One region of the Nitratireductor kimnyeongensis genome, then DNA from elsewhere that is predicted to be linked to it. Evidence: predicted binding sites of a transcription regulator. Region 1 holds the regulator's gene; each other region holds the start of a gene.
What was found. The regulator PhoB, encoded in region 1, activates phosphate uptake and scavenging genes when phosphate is short. The targets are predictions, from matches to a motif close to TGTCATNNANCTGTCAT.
Positions count from the first base shown of each region.

Region 2: the regulator PhoB is predicted to act here: its motif matches at 1,451-1,467, upstream of ugpB (sn-glycerol-3-phosphate ABC transporter substrate-binding protein UgpB).
Region 3: the regulator PhoB is predicted to act here: its motif matches at 3,086-3,102, upstream of phnC (phosphonate ABC transporter ATP-binding protein).
Region 4: the regulator PhoB is predicted to act here: its motif matches at 1,576-1,592, upstream of KW403_RS07740 (DUF2794 domain-containing protein).

Region 1 is NZ_CP078143.1:1,320,282-1,326,208, reverse strand. It holds gene pstB (phosphate ABC transporter ATP-binding protein PstB) at 1-722, shown strand, start outside; gene phoU (phosphate signaling complex protein PhoU) at 745-1,455, shown strand; gene phoB (phosphate regulon transcriptional regulator PhoB) at 1,493-2,179, shown strand; gene KW403_RS06250 (hypothetical protein) at 2,240-2,566, opposite strand; gene KW403_RS06245 (DUF1328 domain-containing protein) at 2,656-2,823, opposite strand; gene KW403_RS06240 (response regulator) at 2,950-3,744, opposite strand; gene KW403_RS06235 (NepR family anti-sigma factor) at 3,948-4,154, shown strand; gene KW403_RS06230 (sigma-70 family RNA polymerase sigma factor) at 4,160-4,711, shown strand; gene KW403_RS06225 (response regulator) at 4,708-5,079, opposite strand; gene KW403_RS06220 (Crp/Fnr family transcriptional regulator) at 5,247-5,927, shown strand, end outside; gene KW403_RS06215 (AI-2E family transporter) at 5,926-5,927, opposite strand, start outside.
Region 2 is NZ_CP078144.1:14,008-19,934, reverse strand. It holds gene ugpA (sn-glycerol-3-phosphate ABC transporter permease UgpA) at 1-10, opposite strand, end outside; gene ugpB (sn-glycerol-3-phosphate ABC transporter substrate-binding protein UgpB) at 71-1,393, opposite strand; gene KW403_RS18125 (lysophospholipid acyltransferase family protein) at 1,607-2,245, shown strand; gene KW403_RS18120 (phosphatidate cytidylyltransferase) at 2,245-3,195, shown strand; gene KW403_RS18115 (CDP-alcohol phosphatidyltransferase family protein) at 3,192-3,836, shown strand; gene KW403_RS18110 (MarC family protein) at 3,844-4,476, opposite strand; gene iolB (5-deoxy-glucuronate isomerase) at 4,583-5,398, opposite strand; gene KW403_RS18100 (DUF3329 domain-containing protein) at 5,409-5,603, opposite strand; gene iolE (myo-inosose-2 dehydratase) at 5,606-5,927, opposite strand, start outside.
Region 3 is NZ_CP078143.1:2,240,747-2,246,673, reverse strand. It holds gene KW403_RS10700 (hypothetical protein) at 1-217, opposite strand, end outside; gene KW403_RS10695 (aminotransferase class I/II-fold pyridoxal phosphate-dependent enzyme) at 372-1,514, shown strand; gene KW403_RS10690 (NAD(P)H-dependent flavin oxidoreductase) at 1,617-2,573, shown strand; gene KW403_RS10685 (GFA family protein) at 2,586-2,993, opposite strand; gene phnC (phosphonate ABC transporter ATP-binding protein) at 3,205-4,047, shown strand; gene phnD (phosphonate ABC transporter substrate-binding protein) at 4,135-5,043, shown strand; gene phnE (phosphonate ABC transporter, permease protein PhnE) at 5,111-5,927, shown strand, end outside.
Region 4 is NZ_CP078143.1:1,634,752-1,640,678, reverse strand. It holds gene KW403_RS07750 (Bax inhibitor-1/YccA family protein) at 1-515, shown strand, start outside; gene KW403_RS07745 (GNAT family N-acetyltransferase) at 602-1,174, shown strand; gene KW403_RS07740 (DUF2794 domain-containing protein) at 1,181-1,564, opposite strand; gene KW403_RS07735 (DUF1223 domain-containing protein) at 2,107-2,871, opposite strand; gene acnA (aconitate hydratase AcnA) at 3,044-5,740, opposite strand.

The DNA.
Region 1 (5,927 bases):
TCTACGGCGAGAAGCAGGCGCTCTTCGATGTCGATCTCGACGTAAGACAAAAGCAGGTCACGGCACTGATCGGTCCTTCGGGCTGCGGCAAATCCACTTTCCTGCGCTGCCTCAATCGCATGAACGATACGATCGATATTTGCCGGGTGGAAGGTGAGATCGCGCTGGACGGGCAGGACATTTACGACCCGAAAGTCGATGTGGTGGAACTGCGCGCTCGCGTTGGCATGGTGTTCCAGAAGCCCAACCCGTTTCCCAAATCGATCTACGAGAACATTGCTTATGGGCCGCGCATTCATGGCCTTGTTTCCTCCAAGAGCGCGTTGGATGAGGTGGTCGAGTCCAGCCTGCAGAAAGCCGGTCTCTTCAACGAGGTGAAAGACCGTTTGCATGAGGCTGGAACGGGTCTCTCCGGTGGCCAGCAGCAGCGCTTATGCATTGCGCGCGCCATCGCGGTGTCGCCCGAGGTTATCTTGATGGACGAGCCCTGCTCGGCTCTCGATCCCATTGCCACTGCCAAGGTCGAGGAACTGATCGACGAGTTGCGCGAGAACTACACTATTGTCATCGTGACGCACTCCATGCAGCAGGCGGCGCGCGTTTCGCAGCGCACGGCCATGTTCCATCTGGGCAACCTTGTCGAGGAAGGTCCGACGGACAAGATGTTCACCAATCCGGATGACAAGCGCACCCAGGATTACATCACCGGTCGCTTCGGTTGACGCACAGATAAGGAACCAGATCATGGGTGAGCACACAGTCAGCTCCTTCGATGAGGAACTCGGTGAGATCGACCGCCTCATTCGCGATATGGGCGATCTCTCCGGTGCGATGACCCGCGCCTCCACCAATGCCCTTCTTCATTCCGATACCGCACTTGCGCAGCGCGTCATCTCCGATGACACGATCATGGATGCCAAGCAGCGTGATCTCGACGAGCGTGCCATCACGCTGATCGCCAAGCGCCAGCCAATGGCACAGGATCTGCGCAGCGTTGTCGGCGCCATACGCATGGCCGCGGATCTGGAACGTATCGGTGATCTTGCGAAGAACATCGCCAAGCGCGTCAGTGCCGTGGGTCAGAGCGCCACGCCGCGCACGCTTGCTCATTCAATCGATGCGATGGCAGGTCTGGTGCTGCGACAGGTCGATGCTGTGGTCGAACACTACGTCAAGCGCGACGCCAAGGCGCTGATCCAGTTGCGTGACGACGATGAGAAAATCGACATTCAGTACACGTCGGTGTTCCGCGAATTGTTGACCTATATGATGGAAGATCCGCGGAATATCACGTCCTGTACGCATCTTCTCTTCTGCGCGAAGAATCTGGAGCGCATTGGCGATCACGTAACGAATATCGCTGAGAATGCCTATTATGTGGTGACGGGGGAACAGCTTCCGGTCCAGCGGCCGAAGCTAGACGAAACACAGATGACGGTCGATGCGGATGCCTAGACGGCCGTAGCAATGCTTTAGGAGAATGCCTTCCATGATTGCCCCCAAGGTCATGGTCGTTGAAGACGACGAACCGCTTTGCGTCTTGCTGAAATACAATCTGGAGGCCGAGGGTTATCAGGTCGAGATGATTTCGCGCGGCGACGAAGCCGAGGTGCGCCTGCAGGAGAATGTACCCGATCTGCTCGTGCTGGACTGGATGGTTCCGGCTGTATCAGGCATCGAACTGTGCCGCCGGCTGCGCATGCGCCCTGAAACCGAGCGTCTGCCGATCATCATGCTCACCGCTCGCGGAGAGGAGAGCGACCGCGTTCGCGGGCTATCCACTGGCGCCGACGATTATCTGGTGAAGCCGTTCTCGACCCCGGAGTTCGTTGCGCGTGTGCGGGCGCTTCTGCGCAGAGCCAAGCCTGAGGTGCTTTCAACGGTGCTCTCTGTGGGTGATATCGTGCTCGACCGGGAATCGCATCGCGTCTACCGGCGCAAGAATGAGATCCGGCTCGGGCCGACCGAGTTTCGCCTGCTGGAATTCATGATGCAGCATCCCGGACGGGTATTTTCGCGCAGCCAGCTGCTCGACAATGTCTGGGGTGAGACGATTTATATCGACGAACGCACCGTCGATGTCCATGTGGGCCGATTGCGCAAAGCCGTGAACCAGGGCCGGCTTCCCGATGTGATCCGGACCATTCGCGGCGCAGGTTACGCCATACGAGAAGCCTGAGGCAGGCTGACATGGAAAACCCCGGCAAATTGCCGGGGTTTCGTTGAAGTTGCAGTCTGATCACTCGGTGAAGATATTCTTCTGACGCGCATGCCCGTTGTGAGCGACAGCGAAGCTGGTAACCGGCTCCAGTGAGGCCGTGAGCTGTCCATCTTTGGTGATGTCCCATTCCAGCACTGCGTCATCATAGACGAGTGCAGGATCCACAAAGACGCACGTTGCAATCACCCGCGGCGCTTCACCTTCAAGCTCACGCAGGGAAACCGGCTTCTCGGCCTCGCACTCCTCGAAGGTTTCATAGATCGGAGCAGGGGCGGGAAGTTCGCGGCATTCAGCCATGTTGCCGGAACAACCGACAACCAGAAGAAGCCCAGCGATGTGTTCCATGGCGTTCTCCTTTCACTGTTTTCCTGATGCGGAAGCCATGGAAGGTCCGCATCGTTGGTGCCGCGTATGTTTACGTTTTCTGTACTCGTTTAACGGCGGCCTCTCAGCAGTCCCATGATCAGGGAAATCGCGAGAAGGGCCAGAAAGATGTAGAACAGGATTTGCGCGATACCTGCTGAAGCGCCTGCAATACCGCCAAAACCAAGGGCGCCGGCGACAAGAGCGACGACGAGAAATATAAGGGCCCAGTAAAGCATTCTGTCTCTCCGTTTAGTTATGCGATTTAAACGTTATCCGCGAAGATTGGTTCCCGGAGAAAGAAGTCCGGCAAACAAAAAGGCCGCCAGAAGGCGGCCTTTTTCATCAGAAAAGCGCTGTGCTGCTCAGGCAGCCGCACGAGCCTGGTGGTCGAAGAAAAGCGCTTGGCTGATGAGTGCCTTGACCATTTCCGGACTGAAAGGCTTCGTGACGAGGAAGGTTGGTTCAGGGCGCTCGCCTGTCAGAAGTCGCTCCGGGAAAGCCGTGATGAAGATTACAGGGACCGTCGCTCCTTCAAGAATCTCATTCACGGCGTCGAGGCCCGAACTCCCGTCGGCAAGCTGAATGTCTGCCAGCACCATTTTCGGCTGCGTTTTAGCAAACATCTCGACCGCTTGCTTGTGCGTTCGGGCGTTGCCGACGACACGATGACCAAGGCTTTCGACCATTTCCTCGATATCCATCGCGATCAACGGCTCATCTTCGATAATCAGGATGTCGGTGGCCACCTGGCGGGAAATTTCCTCGCTGGCCTCATGCAGCATCGCATTGATGCCCTTCATGTCGGTTTCCAGAATTTCCGCCGCTTCTTCCGGGCGGAAGTTCTCGACGGCTACCAAAAGGAAAGCCTGCCGTGGGCGGGGTGCGAGTGACGACAGATTGCTGGAAGCGCGTTGTTCCCAAGCGGATGTCGGCGCACTTTCGGGGATACGCACATCGAGTGTCTCAAAGAGCGATGTGAAAAGCCTGAAGAGCGCGATCTTGTCTGTCGATGCCTCGGGGAAAATGCTCGTGTCGGCGATCAGCGCCTCAAGCGCCGCGGCCACCAGGGCGTCACCGCTCGTTTGAGAGCCGGACACAGCTCTGGAAAAGCGCCGCAGATATGGAAGGTGCGGTGCGATACGCGCTGACAAGGTCATGGATTTCAGGTCTCCCTCGTAATATGGCAATGCGAACAAAGAATATTTATGTCATGGGAAACGCTCGTTCCGCGAAAATGTTCCATAAGGAGGGAACGTTTTCTGCTCAGCAGCGTTCTATTCCGTATGGAAGAGTGGTGGTGCGGGCCATTTCAGTGCGTCCGCTTCATTGGGAGACAAGACTATATGGACAAAGACAGGGCATGAATTACGGCAAACCCAATACCCAACGGGGTCAGGAGAAGCGCGGGAAGGACAGCGATCCTCTTGGCGCAAACTCGGAGATCGGGCGCAAGCTCAGGCAGTACTATGACGATTTGATAGCGGAAGATATTCCGGACCGGTTCAGCGATCTTCTCAGCCAGTTGGAACAGAAGAGCAGCTCTGAAACGACCGGAAGCAAGGATTGATGTCAATGAGTGTATATCCTGGCTTTCGTGATGATCTTCTGGCCACCGTACCCAGCCTTCGCGCGTTTGCGGTCTCACTTTCGAAGAACGCTGACCGGGCCGATGATCTGGTTCAGGAGGCGCTCGTCAAAGCTTGGGACAAGCAGGCGAGCTACCAGCCGGGCACCAATCTGAAGGCGTGGCTTTTTACGATCCTGCGCAACGAATTCTACTCTCAGATGCGAAAGCGGAAGCGCGAGGTGGAAGATAGCGACGGTGCCATCACGGGGCGTTTGTCTGTCCACCCGGCTCAGGAAGGTTCGGTTGATCTCAAGGATTTTCGCCGGGCGCTGGAGCAACTGCCTGAGGATCAGCGTGAGGCGATCATTCTGATCGGTGCCTCAGGCTTCTCTTACGAAGAGGCTGCGGAGATCTGTGACTGTGCGGTCGGAACGATCAAGAGCCGGGTCAGCCGTGCACGCGCCCGTCTGCAGGAAATCCTGGAAATCACGGGCGAGAACGATTTCGGTCCGGATGCAATCTCGGCCCAGATAACGAACTCCGTCTTCACCGCTTAATCCGAGCGGGTACCATTCTGACACGATGAGCCGATCGCCTGCGCCAAAGCTTGGATCAGGTCGCTGTCCTTATATGGCTTTTCCACCACGGTTACGCCGTTGAAGGTCTCGAAGACCTGATGGTTGGCGGCGTAGCCGGTAGCGAAAATGAACGGGATTTGCCGGCTTTGCAGCAGCTGGGCGAATTCGTTTGTCCAATTGTCGGAAATTTTGATGTCGAGGATCGCCGTCGAAATCCGCCCGGATTCTAGGATGTCCGGATTGAGCGCGTTGAATGAAGTGACGGTCACGACGTCCTCTGCGCCGTGTTCCTTGCAGAGCTCTTCAATGCTCATGGCAATCAGCGCTTCGTCTTCAACCAGAAGCACTCGGGCCCCATCAAGGCTTTTTTTCAAACGGGCATCCTTCCGAAACCAGTGATATTTTCTCCTGAAATCTCATTAGTTGACTGACTTGTCATTAAAAAAAGACATGCTACCAAAGAAGCTGAGGGGATCGGCGGACGTGCTTCCGGATCCGCGGATCGAGGCAACCTGTGACCAAAGAACAAGAACGCGCTCACGCCAGTCTACCGTGTGAAAAATGCCCCTTGAGGAAGCGTGATCTTTTTCGTGATTTCGAGCAGGGTGAACTGGATTTTATCGGCCGCTTCAAGAAGGGTGACCTCGCGGTGAAAAAGGGCGCGACCGTCTTGGTCGAGGGCGCGCACAATCCACACCTCTACACCGTTCTTTCCGGGTGGGGCTTTCGATACAAACTGCTTGAAGACGGCCGCCGGCAGATCGTCAATTATGTGATGCCGGGGGACCTTGTCGGATTGCAGGGAAACCTGCTCGGCGAGATGAAACACTCGGTCGAGGCGCTGTCGAGCATGGTGTTGTGTGTGTTTGAGAAAGCGGAGCTCTTTTCTCTCTATCGGGAGTTTCCCGAGCTCGCTTATGACATCACTTGGATCGCTTCCCGAGAGGAATGCATGCTGGACGACAACCTTCTTACGGTCGGTCGTCGCACTGCGCTGGAGAAGGTCGCTTACCTGTTGATGTTCATTCTTGAGCGTAGCCGGCAATGTGGCCTGATCGGCAACGGTACTGTTTCGCTTACGCAGCAGCACGTGGCTGACACGCTCGGGCTGTCGCTTGTCCATACCAACAAGACTATTGCGCGCCTCGCCGAACGGGGATTTCTCAAATGGGAAGATGGAGGCTGCCGGATACTC
Region 2 (5,927 bases), on a different replicon from region 1:
GCTTTTCCATGGGCAAACCAAGAATGCCAGGGCCGGCAAGATTTCTGCCGGCCCCGCAGGTTTCATAGACTTATCGCGTCGACTGTTCGAAGCGGCGCAGCAACTCGTTGCCGCGGTTCACAGCCTCGTCAAGCGCGGCCTTGGCGTCCTTCTGACCCTGCCAGACGGCTTCCAGCTCCTCGTCGATGATGGCGCGGATCTGGTCGAAATTGCCAAGACGGATGCCCTTGGAGTTTTCCGTCGGAGCCTTGCCGGTCATTTGCAGGATGGCAATGTCGGTGCCCGGGTTTTCTTCGTAGAAACCCTGCTCCTTGGTCAGGTCGTAGGCAGCGGTGGTGATCGGCAGATAGCCGGTGTCCTGATGCCACTGGGCCTGCACTTCTGCGCTGGAGAGATAGTTCAGAAATGCTGCAACACCTGCATATTCCTCAGCCTCATGGCCCGACATGACCCACAGCGAAGCACCGCCGATGATCGTGTTGTAGGGCACGCCTTCCGCATCCGGCCAATAAGGTAAATTGGTCACGGTGAAGGGGAAGTCGGCCTCGGCCTTCACACCGGCATAGCCGGCTGACGATTCGGTGAACATGGCGCACTCGCCCGAGCGGAAGCGTGCACCGCCCTCGTTGCGACGGCCCGAATAGCTGAAGAGACCTTCCTTGGCCCATTCGCCCATCTTGTCGATGTGCTGCACCTGAAGATCGCCATTGAAAGCGAGTTCGGTATTGGTGCCGGCAAAGCCATTGGCTTCCGTTGCGAACGGAACATTGTGGTATGCGCTCAGATTCTCGAGATGGATCCAGGACTGCCACGCCGTCGTCAGCGGGCATGCAGAACCGGCTTCCTTGAGCTTGACGAGAATTTCCTCGACTTCTGGCCAGGTGGCAGGCTTTGACTCGGGATCGAGACCGGCTTCCTCAAGCGCCTTCTTGTTGATGTAGAGAACAGGAGTGGAAGAATTGTAGGGTAAGGACAGCATCTCGCCGTCGGTGTTGGTGTAGTAGCCTGCAACCGGTGCAAGATAGGCGTTGGGATCGAACTCGGCTTCGGCCTCGGCCATCACTTCATAAACCGGCTTGATGGCACCCTTGGCAGCCATCATCGTGGCGGTGCCGACCTCGAAAACCTGCAGGATGTGCGGTTGCTCGCCGGCGCGGAAAGCGGCAATGCCGGCATTCAGGGCTTCGGAATAATTGCCCTTGAGGGTCGCCACAACCTCATACTCGTCCTGACTGGCATTGAAATCGGAAACCTGTTTTTCCAGAAGTTCGCCGAGACGGCCGGTGAAGGCATGCCAGAATTGCACCTCGGTCTGCGCCTGTGCGGCGCCGACCGTTACCGGAAGCACCACGGTCAAAGCCGTGGCAGCGGAAAACATTGCGCGAAATCTCATTGTGTATCTCCCTGTAGCGTCGATCGCCGGTTAACCGGTCTCTATTGGTCGGCTTATGTTACCGTTGGATGACAGCATCTGTAGAATACATTGTCTATAGCTTTTCCAGTATAGAAATTTCATGCTGAAATGAGGCGATCATGCGATTGGCCTAGCCTATCGCCATCCTATACAAGGTGCAGGGTCGAATCGGTTTCACGATCTGAGGGTAAAATGGGTTTCCTGGCGCGGCTCGCGGCTGGTGCAATCACGCTGTTCGCGCGCTTTATTACAGCCGTGCGGGCCGTTTGGGATGGCATAGAGCCTGTTCCCCGGCAGCGCATCTACTTTGCCAATCACGTAAGCCATGGCGATTTCATTCTCCTGTGGGCGGTCCTACCTCCCCGCATGCGCGAGCAGACCCGCCCGGTGGCGGGCGCGGACTACTGGCTCAAGTCACCCATCCGCCGTTTTATCGGCCGTGATGTGTTCAACGCAGTGCTCATTGATCGCGACCGCAAGACGCGTGCCGACGATCCGATCAAACAAATGGCAGATGCCCTGGATGGCGGCGCCTCGCTCATCATCTTTCCCGAAGGCACCCGCAATGAAACCGACAAACCTCTTCTGCCCTTCAAGAGCGGAGTCTATCATCTTGCGACAGCGCGGCCCGACATCGATCTCGTGCCTGTCTGGATCGACAATCTGAACCGTGTCATGCCGAAGGGTGAGTTTGTCCCCGTACCACTGATATGCACTGTTACCTTCGGTGCGCCATTGCGTGTGGAACCTGCAGAGACCAAAGACGCCTTCGTGAGAAGGGCGCGCGCTGCGCTCTTATCAATCTCCGATGCTGAAGAAAGCACCGCATGATGACCGTGCACCAGATAGACCTTTTGAAACTGCTTGGTGGGCTCGCCGCCGTGCTCGTTCTGGCCTCTCTTGCAGGGCAGGTTCTCCAACGCAGGCTCTCGCCTGACGGCTCCAATGCCGCCATTGAGAACCTGAACGACCGGGTCAACGCCTGGTGGGTGATGATCATCCTCATGGGCGGCGCGCTGCTCTTCGGCCGGCTCGGCGCCATTCTTCTCTTTGGCTTCGCCTCCTTCGCCGCCCTGCGGGAGTTCGTGACGCTGACGGACACACGGCGCGGTGACCACTGGGCGCTCGCCTCAGCATTCTTCATCGTGCTGCCGGTTCAGTATTATCTGGTCTACATCGACTGGTACGGGCTCTATTCGATCCTTGTTCCGGTCTATGCGTTTCTGCTGATGCCCATTGTCTCTGCCCTGCGCGGCGACACGGACCATTTCCTCGTGCGGGTGGCAGAGGTGCAATGGGCGCTGATGATCTGCGTCTTCTGCGTTTCCCATGTGCCGGCACTGCTGACCCTGCAGATCCCCGGCTATGAGGGGCGCAACCTGCTTCTCATCGCTTTCCTGGTGGTGGTGGTGCAGTCGAGCGACGTGCTTCAATATGTCTGGGGCAAACTGCTTGGACGCACGAAGATTGCGCCAAAACTCTCTCCCTCCAAAACGGTCGAAGGCTTTATTGGCGGTGCGCTGAGCGCCACGGTGGTCGGCGCGACACTGTTCTGGATGACACCCTTCACACCTCTCCAGGCAGGGCTTCTGTCCTTCGTTGTCGTGCTCATGGGATTCTTCGGCGGGCTCGTCATGTCGGCCATCAAGCGCGACCGCGGCGTGAAGGACTGGGGGCATCTGATTGCCGGCCATGGCGGCTTTATCGATCGGCTGGATTCGGTCATCTTCTCGGCCCCCATCTTCTTTCACCTTGTCCGTTACTGGTGGTCGCTTACATGAACAAGACCGAAAATCGTCGCCCCCTTGCCAGCCGCGACACAGGCTGGGCGAAAGCCGTGGCCCGCCGGCTTTCCCACACATCCGTCACACCCAATCAGATTTCCGTGGCGAGCATGGTGTTCGCGGCGCTTGCCGGGCTGGCTTTCTGGCAGGCTGGTGAGATGGATGGCCCTACGCGGCTTCTGCTTCTTGTCCTTTCCGGCCTGCTCGTGCAGTGCCGGCTGCTTTGTAATCTCTTCGATGGCATGGTGGCCGTGGAAGCTGGCAAGGGTTCACCGGACGGTGCCTTCTGGAACGAGTTTCCTGACAGGGTTGCCGACATCGCGATCCTCGTCGGGGTCGGCTACGGGATCGGTCTGCCAGCGCTGGGCTGGGCGGCAGGCGGCTTTTCCGTTCTCACCGCCTATGTGCGTGAGCTTGGACGCGCCTGCGGCCAGAAGGCGGACTTCTCCGGCCCCATGGCGAAGCCGCATCGCATGGCGGCGATCACACTTGCCGCCGCGCTTTCATTGTTCGAACCTCTTTGGAACGGGCGGGGCGAGGTGTTGACGGTGGCACTCTGGATCGTCGCCATCGGCGCGGCCCTGACCGCACTGCGCCGCTCCGTGCGGCTCGTGAAGGGACTGCGCGGTCAGGCCTAGTCTCTATTCAGGCAAGGCCCGGCAACACGGCTTTCACACCTGCGACGATCATCTCCACAGCTATCGCGAGCAGGATCATGCCCATGAGCCGCGTGGTGATCACGCGCATGGTTTCGCTCAACACGCGTCCGATGAACGATGCAAAGAAGAGAACGACAAACAGGATCGCCAGTATGCTGGCGACAACAGCACCTACGGCGAATGTGGCTTCAACTCCACCCGCCTGGCCCGCATAGATGATCAATGTTGCGATGGTGCCGGGACCAACGATCATCGGAAAGGTGATCGGGTAGAAGGCGAGCCCGGAAAGATCGTCGATGTGCGCCTGTTCGCTCTCGGTGCCATGGTGGGATGAAAAGCCGTTTCCGTTCAGCATCGACCAGGCGATGTGCGCAAGAACGATGCCGCCAGCGACGCGAAACTGATCAACCGTGATTCCGAAAAACCCGATGATCGCCTGACCGGCAAACAGGATAACCGCACACATAATGGCTGAAAAAATCGAAACTTTGAACGCGAGCACACGCTGCTGCTGAACCGTGAAACCGTCCGTCAACGCCAGAAAGATCGGCAGGTTCACAAACGGATTCATGATAGCGAAAAACGCGCCGAACACTTTTGTCAGTTCGGTGTAGTCCATAAAAATGCCCCGCCTGCCGATTTCGCACCGCCCGGATCATGGCAGGTGCGACTCACTGAATTGCGGGGCAGTATGGCAGCAAGATGCGCCACAGGCGACGGCGCAGTTAGCCGGCCTTCGCATCCCGTTGGAATATCCAGTCATGATCCGGGTGGTTCTTGAAGCGCCATCTGCGCAGTGGGCCGGCCATGACGTTGAGATAGTACATTTCATAGCCATAGGGCGCGCCGCAGGGGTGGTGCCCTTTTGGCACCAGCACCACATCGTGGTCGCTGACGGCCATCGTCTCGTCCAGTTCGCCATCCTCGGTGAATACACGTTGGAAACCGAAGCCCTGCGCCGGGTTGAGCCGGTGGTAATAGGTCTCCTCCAGATAGGTCATGTTCGGGAAATCATCCTCGTCATGCCGGTGCGGCGGATAGGACGACCAGTGGCCCTGCGGGGTGTAGACCTCTGTGACGAGCAGGCTGTCTGCAACGTCGCGGCCCTCCATGGCGATGTTGTGGATGTGGCGGGTGTTGGCTCCTTTGCCGCGCTCTTCGAGGCTGATGCCTGTGGGGCCGATAACCTGTGCCTCATGGCCGCTCTTGCCGGGTGCCGAGCAGACGGCAAGCGTGCAGTCCGTGGTGGCTCGGGCTTGCCATTCGGTGCCATCGGGAATGTAGACCGCATGGGGCGGCAGCCGCTCGAACACGTTCATGCGCTCGCCAACCTCGCCAAACGCTTTACCCGCGCCTGAGATCTCCGCCTTACCTTCAACGAGCACGAGAATGACTTCTCGGTCTCCGGTTGCCTCGGATGCGGTTTCGCCAGCTTTTAGACGGTAGAGGCCGAAGCCGACATATCCCCAGCCCGCCGATGTCGGTGTGATGTCGTGCACCTTGCCGACGGTGCCTGCGGGTCTGACCAGAAGATCGGGCATGGTTCCTGCCTTATTCGTTTTCAATGTCGCCGGGCTTGAAAGTGTAGAGCAGCGACCAGGCCGCATAGACACCGACGGCGGTATACAGAATTCCCCAGAACGGTGCGCCGGACACAAACTCGAACACCCCCCAGCCAAGACAGACTGCCACCACCGCCACGCGCCGCCATAGCGGCCGAAAGAAGGGATGGCGTGCGTCAATCAAACTCATCGTGCTTCATCCTTGACCAGCCCGGCAGCATGCGCTGCCTGCCGGAGCGCTTTCAAGCCCATGGATTGATATTTGACCGGGTCCGCCTTGAGCGGGTCCTGCTCGGCCTCGATTACGAGCCATCCATCATAGCCCTTCTTCGCAAGCACGTTCAAAACCTCTTCGAACGCAATGCCGCCTTCCGGGTCCCCCGGCACAGTGAAGACGCCGCGACGCACGCCTTCGAGGAAGGAAAGCTCGTCCTGCTCCACTTCCCTGCGAATCGCGGGGCGCACATTCTTGGCATGGAAATGAGCCACCCGCTCGCCATAGGTTTCG
Region 3 (5,927 bases), 920 kb from region 1:
GTGGGGCGGCGGGAACGAACTCTGTCTCGATCTCGGTGATCGTTGTCTTCAGGTTCTCGCGCCTGGCAGTTTTTGCCTCTTCAGAAAGATCGTCGCGTGCTTCAAGCGTGCGCTCCAGCGCTGCAAAGGCAGAACGATACACCTTTTCACGAAAGGGCCGTTTGCTAGCGTCGCCCTTTTCGAACGCCTTTCTTATCGCATTTTCTATCGCGTCCAAGGCTGGCTGCCCTCTTTGCCTGTCTTTGTCACATGGTTAACCGTTGGTGAGTATGCAATCAACGGTCATAACAAGGTGTGAACAATAGGCTATTCCGCCCTGATGAGGTCGAGCCTGGTTTTTCTCCACCCTAACCATGCCCGAGGAGTTCAGAATGCGGGATTTCGCGCTTGAGGTTCACTTTTCCCGCTGGGAGTTCAATGCCCGGCATCACATGACCGCCTCCGACATGGAAAGCATGACGCTCGGTGAGCTGACGCAGATGGCCGGGCCTTCCGCACGCGAAGAGCTCGACGGGCTGTGGCTCGGCTACACTGAAACCTGGGGCGCACCCGATCTGCGCGAGGCCATCGCTACCACCTATGACGGTCTTTCCGCGCGAAATGTCCTTTGCTTCGCCGGTGCCGAGGAAGGCATTTATGCAGCCATGCGGGTGCTGCTTTCGCCCGAGGATCACGCCATCGTTTCCGTTCCGAACTACCAGGCTGCGGAAAGCGTGCCTCTGGGGCTATGCGCCGTGACTGGCGTGCCGCTTCTGGAAAACGCCCATTGGAGGCTTGATCTCGACGCTGTGCGTGCCGCGATCCGTCCCAACACCAAACTCATCTCGGTCAACCTGCCCAACAATCCGACCGGCGCCCTGATGCCCCAGGACGATTTCGCCGCGCTCGTTGCGCTTTGCCGCGAGCACGATCTCTACCTGTTCAGCGACGAGGTCTATCGGCTGCTCGAAAGCGATGAGAGCAAGCGCCTGCCACAGGCTGCCGAGGCTTATGAAAAGGGCATTTCCCTCAATGTCATGTCCAAGTCCTATGGCTTGCCGGGCCTGCGTATCGGCTGGATCGCCAGCCGTGACACGGCGCTTTTGCAGAAGCTGGAGCGCTACAAGCATTACCTGTCCATCTGCAACTCTGCCCCGAGCGAACGGCTGGCGGTGATGGCGCTTTCAGTGCGTGACCGCATTCTCACGCGGAACCGTTCGCTGATCGCGGAGAACCTTGAGAAGATGGATGCATTCTTCAGCGAGTATTCGGAACTGTTTGACTGGAAGCACCCGGATGGCGGCTGTGTTGCCTATCCGCGCTACAACGGACGCGACGGGGTTGAGCGGTTCTGCCACGATCTCGTGGAACAGGCAGGGGTGCTTTTGCTGCCGGCCTCCGTCTACCACTCGGAACTCATGGAAACCCCTGCGGAGCGTTTCCGCATCGGTTTCGGACGCAAGGGGATTGATGCAGGGCTTGCCGCGATGCGAGACTTCCTCGCGCGGCGGCACAACGATATCGCTCCTGGTTGAGACAGGAACTCCGTAAAATGTGCAGCCGGAGGTTTTCATTCGGCGTCGAGATGCTGTAAAAAGTTTTGACGTTTACGAATACGTCAATAAAAGGGGTTTCACATGGCGCTTCCGGCCGTTTTCGACACTCTGCGTTTGCCCGTCGTCGGCGCGCCCTTGTTCATCATCTCGCATCCGCCTCTGGTAACCGCGCAATGCAAGGCCGGCATTGTCGGGTCTTTTCCTGCGCTCAATGCCCGCCCCAAAGAGCAGCTTGACGAATGGATATCGCAGATCAAGGAAGAGCTGGCAGCACATGATGCGAAACACCCGGACCGCCCCGCCGCTCCTTTTGCCGTCAACCAGATCGTCCACCGCTCGAATGATCGGCTGGAGCATGATCTGAGGGTCTGCGTCTACCACAAGGTGCCGATCGTCATCACTTCGCTGGGTGCCGTCGAGGAGGTGAACCAGGCCGTTCATTCCTATGGCGGCATCGTGCTGCACGACATCATCCACGATCGCCATGCACGAAAGGCCATCGAAAAGGGCGCAGACGGGCTTATTGCGGTGGCCACGGGGGCTGGCGGCCATGCGGGCACGCTTTCTCCCTTCGCCCTCGTTCAGGAAATCCGGCAATGGTTCGACGGACCGCTGCTTCTGTCAGGTGCCATTGCCAATGGCGGTGCGGTGCTGGCGGCCGAGGCAATGGGCGCGGACCTTGCCTATATCGGTTCCCCCTTTATCGCCACTCAGGAGGCGCGCGCCACCGACGATTACAAGGAGATGATCGTCGCCTCGCGTGCTGCCGACATCGTTTATTCCAACCTCTTTACCGGCGTACACGGCAACTATCTGAAAGGCTCCATCGTCAAGGCCGGCATGGATCCAGACAATCTGCCGGAAGCCGATCCCTCCAAGATGAATTTCGCCAGCGCCGACGCAAAGGCCTGGCGCGACATCTGGGGAAGCGGTCAGGGCATTGGAGCGGTCGGCGAAATTGTGGGCGCAGGCGCGCTCGTGGACCGACTTGCGACCGAATATGCGGCTGCAAGAGAGCGTATCTGCGCACCACGCTGATCAATCAGAAGTTTAGCCCGGCAAGCCCTCCAGCCGAGGAACCTCGCTCAACCCATCGTCCCAGTCCGCACGGCTGGACATGCAGATATGCGCAGTCGGTTGCATGGATACCGGTGTATCCAGACAACCTGCCGGCACGATGACCATCGCGCCGCCTGCTTCTACCCTGGGAAGAGCAGAGCCGCAGGTTCGGCAAAAACTGCGCCGGTGCCGCGCGTCCGGCACCCTGAAACTCTCGATCCCGTCTTTCCCCGAAAGCCAGGTGATCTCGGCCGCACTCGAAAACAGGTTCGCGGCATGGGCTGAGCCAGACCCCTTGCGGCAGCGCGCACAGTGGCAGAGATAAAAGCGCTCGAACGAACCCGAGATCTGAAATCTCACCGCGCCGCAAAGGCAGGTGCCGGAATGCGTTGTACCCATCAATCCTCTCCCTAAAGACGACGCCTCTTAGCACATCCCGAAAGAAGACCCCATCGCCATGACACTACCCTGCGCGTGGCGGCATTGTGGACTGTCAAGAAACCGTCATCCAGGCGACATGCAGGTTTCATGCTCACCCATTAGGCGATTGGACAACAAGGGCGGAAAGCCTGCGGGAGAGCCGCGACAAGGCGCTTAACGGGAAAAGCAAATGCTTGAAATTCGCAAGGTCACGCGACGCTTCGGGTCGAACACGGCTGTACGCAACGTGGAGCTGAAGATCGATCAGGGGCAGATGGTTGGCATCATCGGCCGCTCTGGCGCTGGCAAATCGACATTGCTGCGCATGATCAATCGGCTGATCGACCCGTCGGAAGGATCTATCCTGTTCCACGGCAAGGAAGTTTCGGCGCTGAAGGGCCCGGAATTACGCCGCTGGCAGCGTGACTGCGCCATGATCTTCCAGCAGTTCAACCTGGTGCCACGCCTCGATGTGCTGACCAATGTCCTGCTCGGACGGCTCAACCACCGTTCCACCGTTCTCAACCTGATGAACATGTTCACCCGCGAAGAGCGCATCCGCGCCATCGCTGCGCTTGAGCGCCTCGATATCGCCCAGACCGCCCTGCAGCGCGCCGGCACGCTTTCCGGTGGTCAGCAACAGCGCGTGGCGATTGCGCGTGCCCTCATGCAGGAGCCGAAGGTGATCCTGGCGGATGAACCAATCGCCTCGCTCGATCCGCTCAACGCCAAGGTCGTGATGGACTCGCTGGCCGACATCAATGCCCGCGAAGGGATCACCGTGATCACCAACCTGCATACGCTGGACACCGCCCGCGCTTATTGCAATCGCATCGTCGGGATGGCGAAGGGTGCCGTCGTATTCGACGGCCCTCCCGAGGCGCTGACGAGCGACGCGGTGCGCAACATTTATGGCGGAGAGGAAGGCGCGGAGCTTTCCGAAGCCATCACGTCCACCAGCATCAATATCCCGGCCCCACAGCCGGCAAGGAAATCGACCGGTCAGGCTCAACCGGCGCTCGCCGCCGTCTGACCCAAGGGATCGCCTGGCCCGCGTAATGGGCCGCTCTGCCTGAAAACCCGCCGGCGGCAAAAGCCGGCACCCAAATGGAGAGACGTCATGTTCAAGAAAGCTCTTATGGGCGCCGTAGCGCTCACCGCGATGATGGTCGGCGGCGCACAGGCCGAAGACCTGAAGGAATTCCGCATCGGCATTCTCGGTGGCGAAAACGAAGCCGACCGCCTGCGCAATTTTGCGTGCATTTCCGAGAAACTTCCCGAGGTAATCGGCGTCGAGAAGGTTTCGCTCTTTCCTGCGGCTGACTATGACGGCGTGATTCAGGGTCTTCTTGGCGGCACCCTCGACTATGCCGAGCTCGGTGCCTCTGCCTATGCGAAGGTCTATCTGGAAAACGCCGAGGCCGTGGAGCCTATCCTGACGACGGTCCAGACCGATGGCTCCACCGGCTATCACTCAGTCATGGTGGCCCGCAAGGATTCCGGCATCACCTCGCTGGAAGACATGAAGGGCAAGAAGCTCGGCTTTGCCGACCCGGATTCCACCTCCGGCTATCTCGTTCCCGCAGTAACGCTTCCCAAAGCAGTCGGCACATCGGTTGAAGAATTCTTTGGCGAGACCGGCTTCGGCGGCGGCCACGAGAACCTGGTTCTCGAAGTGGTGAAAGGCACCTTTGATGCCGGTACGACCTGGGCCTCCGGTGTTGGCGAATTCTCCGACGGCTACACGTCCGGCAACCTGCACAAGATGGTCGAGAAAGGCATTCTCGACATGGACGATCTGGTGGAACTGTGGAAGTCGCCGCTGATCCCGAACGGCCCGGTTGTCGTTCGCACCTCCATGGGCGCCGACATGAAATCCAAGTTCAAGACGTTCATGATGGAGCTGCCGGAGACGGATCCTGAGTGCTTCTCCGCCATCCAGGGCGGCGACTACAAGGGCTACACCGAAGTGACGCCGGCGTTCTATGAGCCGATCATCGACGCCCGTCGCTCCAAGATCGGTTCCTGATCGTTTTCCCGAAATCTGACGCGCCGCCGGTCCGTGCCGGCGGCGTTGTCGCATAGGCGTTCCAGATATGACAGCAACCACCCATTCCCTGCTTCTTTCCGAAGCCGGCCAAGCCGTGGAACGCCATTGGCGTGAACTTGCGGGACGGCGGCGCCTTTACACGATTGGCGGCATCGTCTTCATGGTTCTCGCCATGAGCGGTTCGTTCTGGTTTGCCAATGAATCGAATGCCGGCAAGTTTTTCGACCGACTGCCCTACCTGTTCGATTTCGTAGGTCAGATGCTGCCGCGCGATGGGTGGGAAATCTGGCGCGCCCTGTTCGATCTGCCCTCCCCCTATGACGATGGCAGCCTGAAATACAATTATCCGGAAGGCCGGGTCTATTTCACCGAGAGCCTGTACCTGCCCGAATATTTCTACAAGATGCTGGAGACCATCAACATCGCTCTGGTTTCCACCCTGATCGGCTTTGGCCTTGGCTTCGTTCTTTGTTTTCTGGCCGCCTCGAACCTGACGACACGGCGCTGGCTACGCTTTTTCGTTCGCCGGTTCATGGAACTCTTGCGCGCCTTTCCAGAGATCGTCATCGCCGGCTTCTTTCTTGCGATCCTGTCACTCGGGGCGGTTCCCGCGATCATCGCAGTGTCCATCCATACGATCGGCGCGCTGGGAAAGATGTTTTTCGAAGTGGTGGAAAACGCCGACATGAAAGCCGAGGAAGGCCTCCGCGCTGCTGGCGCCAACTGGACTGAACGCGTGTGGTTCGCCATCGTCCCGCAGGTCTTGCCCAATTTTCTGAGCTATGCGCTCTTGCGTTTCGAGATCAATGTGCGCGCCTCCACCATCATTGGCGCTGTCGGCGGTGGCGGCATCGGCGAGGCGC
Region 4 (5,927 bases), 310 kb from region 1:
TCATTCTCGCGCCGCTGGCGCTGGTGTTCTTCCTGAGCTTCCGCATTCAGAGCATGAGTGTCGCTGCTGCACAGACCACGTTCTGGGTCTACTCAGGCCTGGTTGGCCTCTCCCTGTCGACGATCTTCCTTGTTTACACGGGCGAGAGCATCGTTCGCACCTTCTTCATCACCGCCGCTTCGTTCGGCGCGCTGTCGCTCTGGGGCTACACGACCAAACGTGACCTTTCGGGCATGGGGTCGTTCCTGTTCATGGGGCTGATCGGCATTATCATTGCCTCGATCGTGAACATCTTCCTTGGCTCTTCGGCGCTGCAGTTCGCCATTTCGGTGATCGGTGTGTTGGTGTTTGCTGGGCTCACGGCCTACGACACGCAGCAGATCAAGGAGATGTATTACGAGGGTGACGATGCCACCGTGTCCGGCCGCAAGGCGATCATGGGTGCGCTGCGTCTCTATCTCGACTTCATCAACCTGTTCATGTTCCTGCTGCAGTTCCTCGGCAATCGCGAGTAGGGCGAGCGGAATCAGAAAACATGTTATTGAGAGGGCGGCTTTCGAGCCGCCCTTTTCATTGCATCGACCAACCTGACCGGGTTTTCATGACAGCCACCATCCGCCCCGCCGATCCGGAAGACATTCCCGCGATCACCCGCATCTATGCCCATGCAGTGACCGAAGGTGCGGCGAGCTATGAGCTCGAACCGCCAAGCGAGGCAGGAATGCTTGAACGCATGGAAGCACTTGTTTGCAATGGTTATCCCTATATCGTTGCCGAGGAACAGAACAACATTCTCGGCTACGCCTATGCGGGACCATTTCGCGCGCGGCGGGCTTATCGATTCATGGTCGAGGATTCTGTTTATCTGGCACCGGATGCGCAGGGGCGCGGGATCGGAAGGCTTCTGCTTCGGGCGCTGGTGGAAGCGTGTGAGCGGTGTGGATTTCGACAGCTCGTGGCCGTTATCGGGGATGGTTCAGAGCAAAGCGCTTCAGTGAAACTGCACCGAGCCGCAGGTTTTCGTGATGCCGGCATTCTTCGTGGCAGCGGCTTCAAGCATGGTCGCTGGCTCGACACAGTGTTTATGCAACTGGCCTTGAACGAGGGGGACGCGGCTGACCCCGACCCAAATTCTGTCCCCGAACGCTTGTTTCGTGGCGAGAGCTTCCGCTAAATCTGCCTACGGAACGAGTTTCAGTTTTTTGTCGAATACCGCTAGTACGCGTGCCAACTCGTGGCCACGTTTCAGGATCGCTCCGGTCGCGGCGATGACGCTGTAGGCTCCCTGTTTTCGTGTCAGCTTGGGGTCCTTGACGATCTGAAACAGTGGAACTTCGCTGGTCCGCCTGAAAACGGAGAAGACTGCTCGGTCCCTTAGATGATCGATGGCATAGTCCCGCCATTCGCCCGCAGCAACCATGCGACCATAAATACGCAGAATCTGATCCAGTTCGCGCCGCTCGAAGGTTACGGGAAGGTCCGAACGTACCCTGCGTGCCTCGTGCAGCGGGATCAGTATGCCGGATCCATCCCTATCCTCCCCGGGGCTGCCGTAATCGGTCATTGGCTGTCCTCATGACGATCTTATGACGAGGGAAGGTTCGCCTGCCATAGGAGGAATTGCAAGCCCGCATTGCCGCAACCCGTTCTTGGTCGCTGCCAGGAGGAGCCGCAGCTATGCCTCATCCTTCTTGATGTTGTGGGGATCAGAGTGATTACATCCATCCACATCTTTTGCCGACGTATGTATTCGAGCTCTGCAAGTCGCATCACTTAGCCGGTAGTCACAAATCGGGACCGCTTGTCGGAATTGGTGATGACGTGCCTTTTTCTTGCCGCATTTTTTTCAAGCTCACGCCCCATTGTCCCGCAACGATCCGGACGTTGCCTGAGACGGTTCGGTCCGGACACGGATCCCGAAAACCCCAAGCCCCCCCGCCCTCGGGGTCTTGACCGGATCGAACCAACTCTCGGACGCCCGAGTAAGGCAACGGTCCCAAAAGAATACAACCGGTGCTGAATGAGTCGGCACCGGTTTTTCTTTTGGGACCAGCCTTTTAAAAATGAAAACCGAGATGGATCCTACGGGGAAATCTGAACTGGATCCTATGGGTCGAGCGCAATGGCGCCGAGTATGGCACCAGGCAAACCGCTGTCATCGACGCTCTGAAGCAACAAGGCGCAGCCATTGCCCTCCTGGATGAGCTCCGATCTGGGCATTTCGAATTTCTTCGCAGTGCCGTCCCACATGCCGATGGTCTGAATCCGGTTGACCGCATTTCGATAGTGGATTGTACGGCCGCGGTTCTCGCCACCGCGAATTTCCACATTGCTTTGCGGGATGTAGTCCACAAAGACCAGATGCGCGCTGATGTCTTGACCATCAAGGCCTTCGGGCAGCGAGCCAACGCTTACGATGATGCTGTCACCCCTGTCTTCCAGAGATAGCTCCACCTGTAGTCCGGCGGCGGTCCCCGCCAACGCCTCAAGTGTCGACACGACCTTGGCGCGGTTGGCGCCGTTCATATCACGGCGACCGTTGATGATCGCCTGAGGGGTGTAAACCGAACTCTTCTGTAGGGCCCCGGCATACTTTCTTTGCCGTTCGGAATTGGCGGGGCGTGCAAGTGCGTCACGCCAGCCCAGGTAATCCCAGTAGTCGATATGATAGGCAAGGGCTATGACGTCCTTGCGGGAAGCGAGCTCATCGAAAATCGCATCGGCTGGAGGGCAGGAGTTGCACCCCTGGCTCGTAAATAGCTCTACAACGCCGATCGGGCGACCAGTGTTCTCTGCCTCCGCAGGGCCCATCGGGGCAAGTAAGCCTAATGCCGAGGCCAGGATAAGGCCCGGTGTCCAGAGCCGGAACATGCGCTCTCCGTTCGGAAATTGAAGCGATCATTGCTTTGTTTCAGAACTATATGAGCCAGTGCACCTCAACAAGAAGTCACGTTCCGGTGAGCCTATTGGCCAAGCGTCTGCGGCTAAAAAAAGCCGCCGGCGTTTCCGCCGGCGGTCTGGTTCATGCGTTGGCGTGGCTCAGTCAGGCGGCCAGATCGCGCAGCACGTATTGCAGGATGCCGCCATTCTTGAAGTATTCAAGCTCATCCAGCGTATCGATGCGGCACAGAAGTGGAACCTCTTTCACCGCACCATCGGCAAAAGTGATCTTCGCGTTCACTGTGGCGCGGGGCTTGATGGTCTCGAGCCCGTCGATGGTGACGGTCTCATCGCCCTTCAGGCCTAGGCTTGCCCAGCTCGTTCCTTCGTCGGCAAAGACAAACGGGATGACACCCATACCAACCAGGTTTGAGCGGTGGATACGCTCGTAGCTTTCCGAGATGACGGCGCGGACGCCCAGAAGATTGGTGCCTTTTGCAGCCCAGTCGCGCGAGGAGCCATTGCCGTATTCGCCGCCGGCGAACACCACGAGCGGCACGCCTTCCTTGCGGTATTCCATGGCCGCGTCGTAGATCGACATCTCTTCCTTGGAAGGATAGTGGATCGTGTAGCCGCCTTCGGTGCCGTTTTCGCCCAGCATGTGGTTGCGGATGCGGATGTTGGCGAAGGTGCCGCGCATCATCACCTCATGGTTGCCGCGACGCGTGCCGTACTGGTTGAAGTCGGCAACGCCCACGCCATTGTCCATCAGGTATTTGCCGGCTGGCGACTGTGCCTTGATGGAGCCGGCCGGCGAAATGTGATCGGTGGTGATCTTGTCGCCGAACAGGCCGAGGATGCGCGCACCCTTGATGTCGCTCACATTGCCGGTCGTCTTCTTCATGCCGACAAAGTAGGGCGGGTTCTGCACATAGGTCGACTTGTCGTCCCATGCATAGGTCTCGCCTTCCGGCACCTGCACGGCCTGCCAGTTCTCGTCACCCTTGAAGACCTCTGCATACTTCTTTTCGAAGAGATCGCGGGTAACGTTCTTCTGGATGAACTCCTGGATCTCCTGGTTGGAGGGCCAGATGTCCTTCAGATAGACGTCGTTGCCGTCCTTGTCCTGACCAATCGGTTCCTTGGTCAGGTCCTTGGTCACCGAACCGGCGAGCGCGTAGGCGACAACCAGCGGCGGAGAGGCAAGGTAGTTGGCCTGCACATCCGGCGAGATACGGCCTTCGAAGTTGCGGTTCCCGGAGAGAACGCCGGCAGCGATCAGGCCCTTGTCGTTGATGGTCTTGGAGACTGGTGCCGGAAGCGGGCCGGAGTTGCCGATGCAGGTCGTGCAGCCAAAGCCGACGAGGTTGAAGCCGATCTGGTCGAGCTCCTTCTGGAGGCCGGAATTCTCAAGATATTCCGCAACCACCTGGGAACCGGGTGCGAGCGACGTCTTCACCCATGGCTTCTGCTTGAGGCCGAGACGGTTGGCGTTGCGGGCCAGCAGGCCCGCGCCGATGAGCACGCTTGGGTTCGAGGTGTTGGTGCAGGAGGTTATGGCGGCAATCGCCACGTCACCATGGCCGAGATCGTAATCCTCGCCCTCAACCTGCCAGCGCTGTTCCAGCGTGGACGGATCCTTCTTGTATTCCTTCTCGAGCGATTCGGCGAAGCCGGCTGCGATGTTGTCGAGCGGAATGCGGCCTTCCGGACGTTTCGGGCCGGCCATGGAGGGAACCACGTCGCCGAGGTCGAGTTCGAGCGTGTCGGTGAAAACCGGATGCTCGGTCCCCGTCTCGCGGAACATGCCCTGCGCCTTGCAATAGGCTTCCACCAGCGCGATGCGGTCCTTGGAGCGGCCGGAGACGTTGAGATAATTCAGTGTTTCCGAATCGACCGGGAAGAAGCCGCAGGTCGCGCCGTATTCCGGACCCATATTGCCGATCGTGGCAGCGTCCGCGAGCGTCAGATGGTCGAGACCTTCGCCGAAGAACTCGACGAACTTGCCGACAACGCCCTTCTTGCGCAGCATCTGTACGACGGTGAGCACCAGGTCGGTGGCCGTCACGCCTTCTTTCAGCTTGCCGGTGAGCTTGAAACCGATGACTTCCGGCAGGAGCATGGAGATCGGCTGGCCGAGCATTGCCGCTTCGGCCTCGATGCCGCCAACGCCCCAGCCCAGAACGCCAAGACCATTGATCATGGTCGTGTGCGAATCGGTGCCGACGCAGGTGTCCGGATAGGCGATCGTCTTGCCGTCCTCATCCTTCGTCCAGACGGCCTGACCGAGATATTCGAGGTTCACCTGGTGGCAGATGCCGGTGCCGGGGGGAACGACGCGGAAGTTCTTAAACGCTTTCTGGCCCCATTTCAGGAAGCGGTAACGCTCGCCATTGCGCTGGTACTCCAGCTCGACATTGCGCGCGAAGGCTTTCGGGGTGCCGAATTCATCGACGATGACCGAGTGATCGATCACGAGGTCAACCGGAACAAGTGGGTTGATCTTTTGCGGGTCGCCGCCGAGCGACACCATGGCATCGCGCATGGCTGCCAGATCCACCACGGCGGGAACACCGGTGAAGTCCTGCATCAGCACGCGGGCCGGGCGATAGGCGATTTCGTGGCCGGCCGTGCCGCGGTCATCGAGCCACGCGGCCACCGCTTCGATATCGGACTTGGTGACCGAGCGTCCGTCTTCGTTGCGCAGCAGGTTTTCGAGCAGCACCTTCATGGAGAAGGGCAGGCGAGAAATGCCTTCAAGACCGTTCTTCTCGGCCTCCTTGAGGTCGAAATAAACATAGTCCGCATCCCCTACCTGAAGGGTGCGACGGCAATTGAAACTATCAAGTGATTTGGTCACGGGCGATCCTATCCTGTTCTGCTATCCGAAACGGGAACGGACTCCTCGTGGCATCACGCGCAAAAGGTGCGGGTACGGTCATTTCCGCTGTCCGCCCCCAGCGTCCCGGCCGTTCAAGGCGGCGCGCGCGCGGGTATCGGCACAAAGAGTTACACGCCGACCGCTGGCGTGGTTGAGGCGGATATAG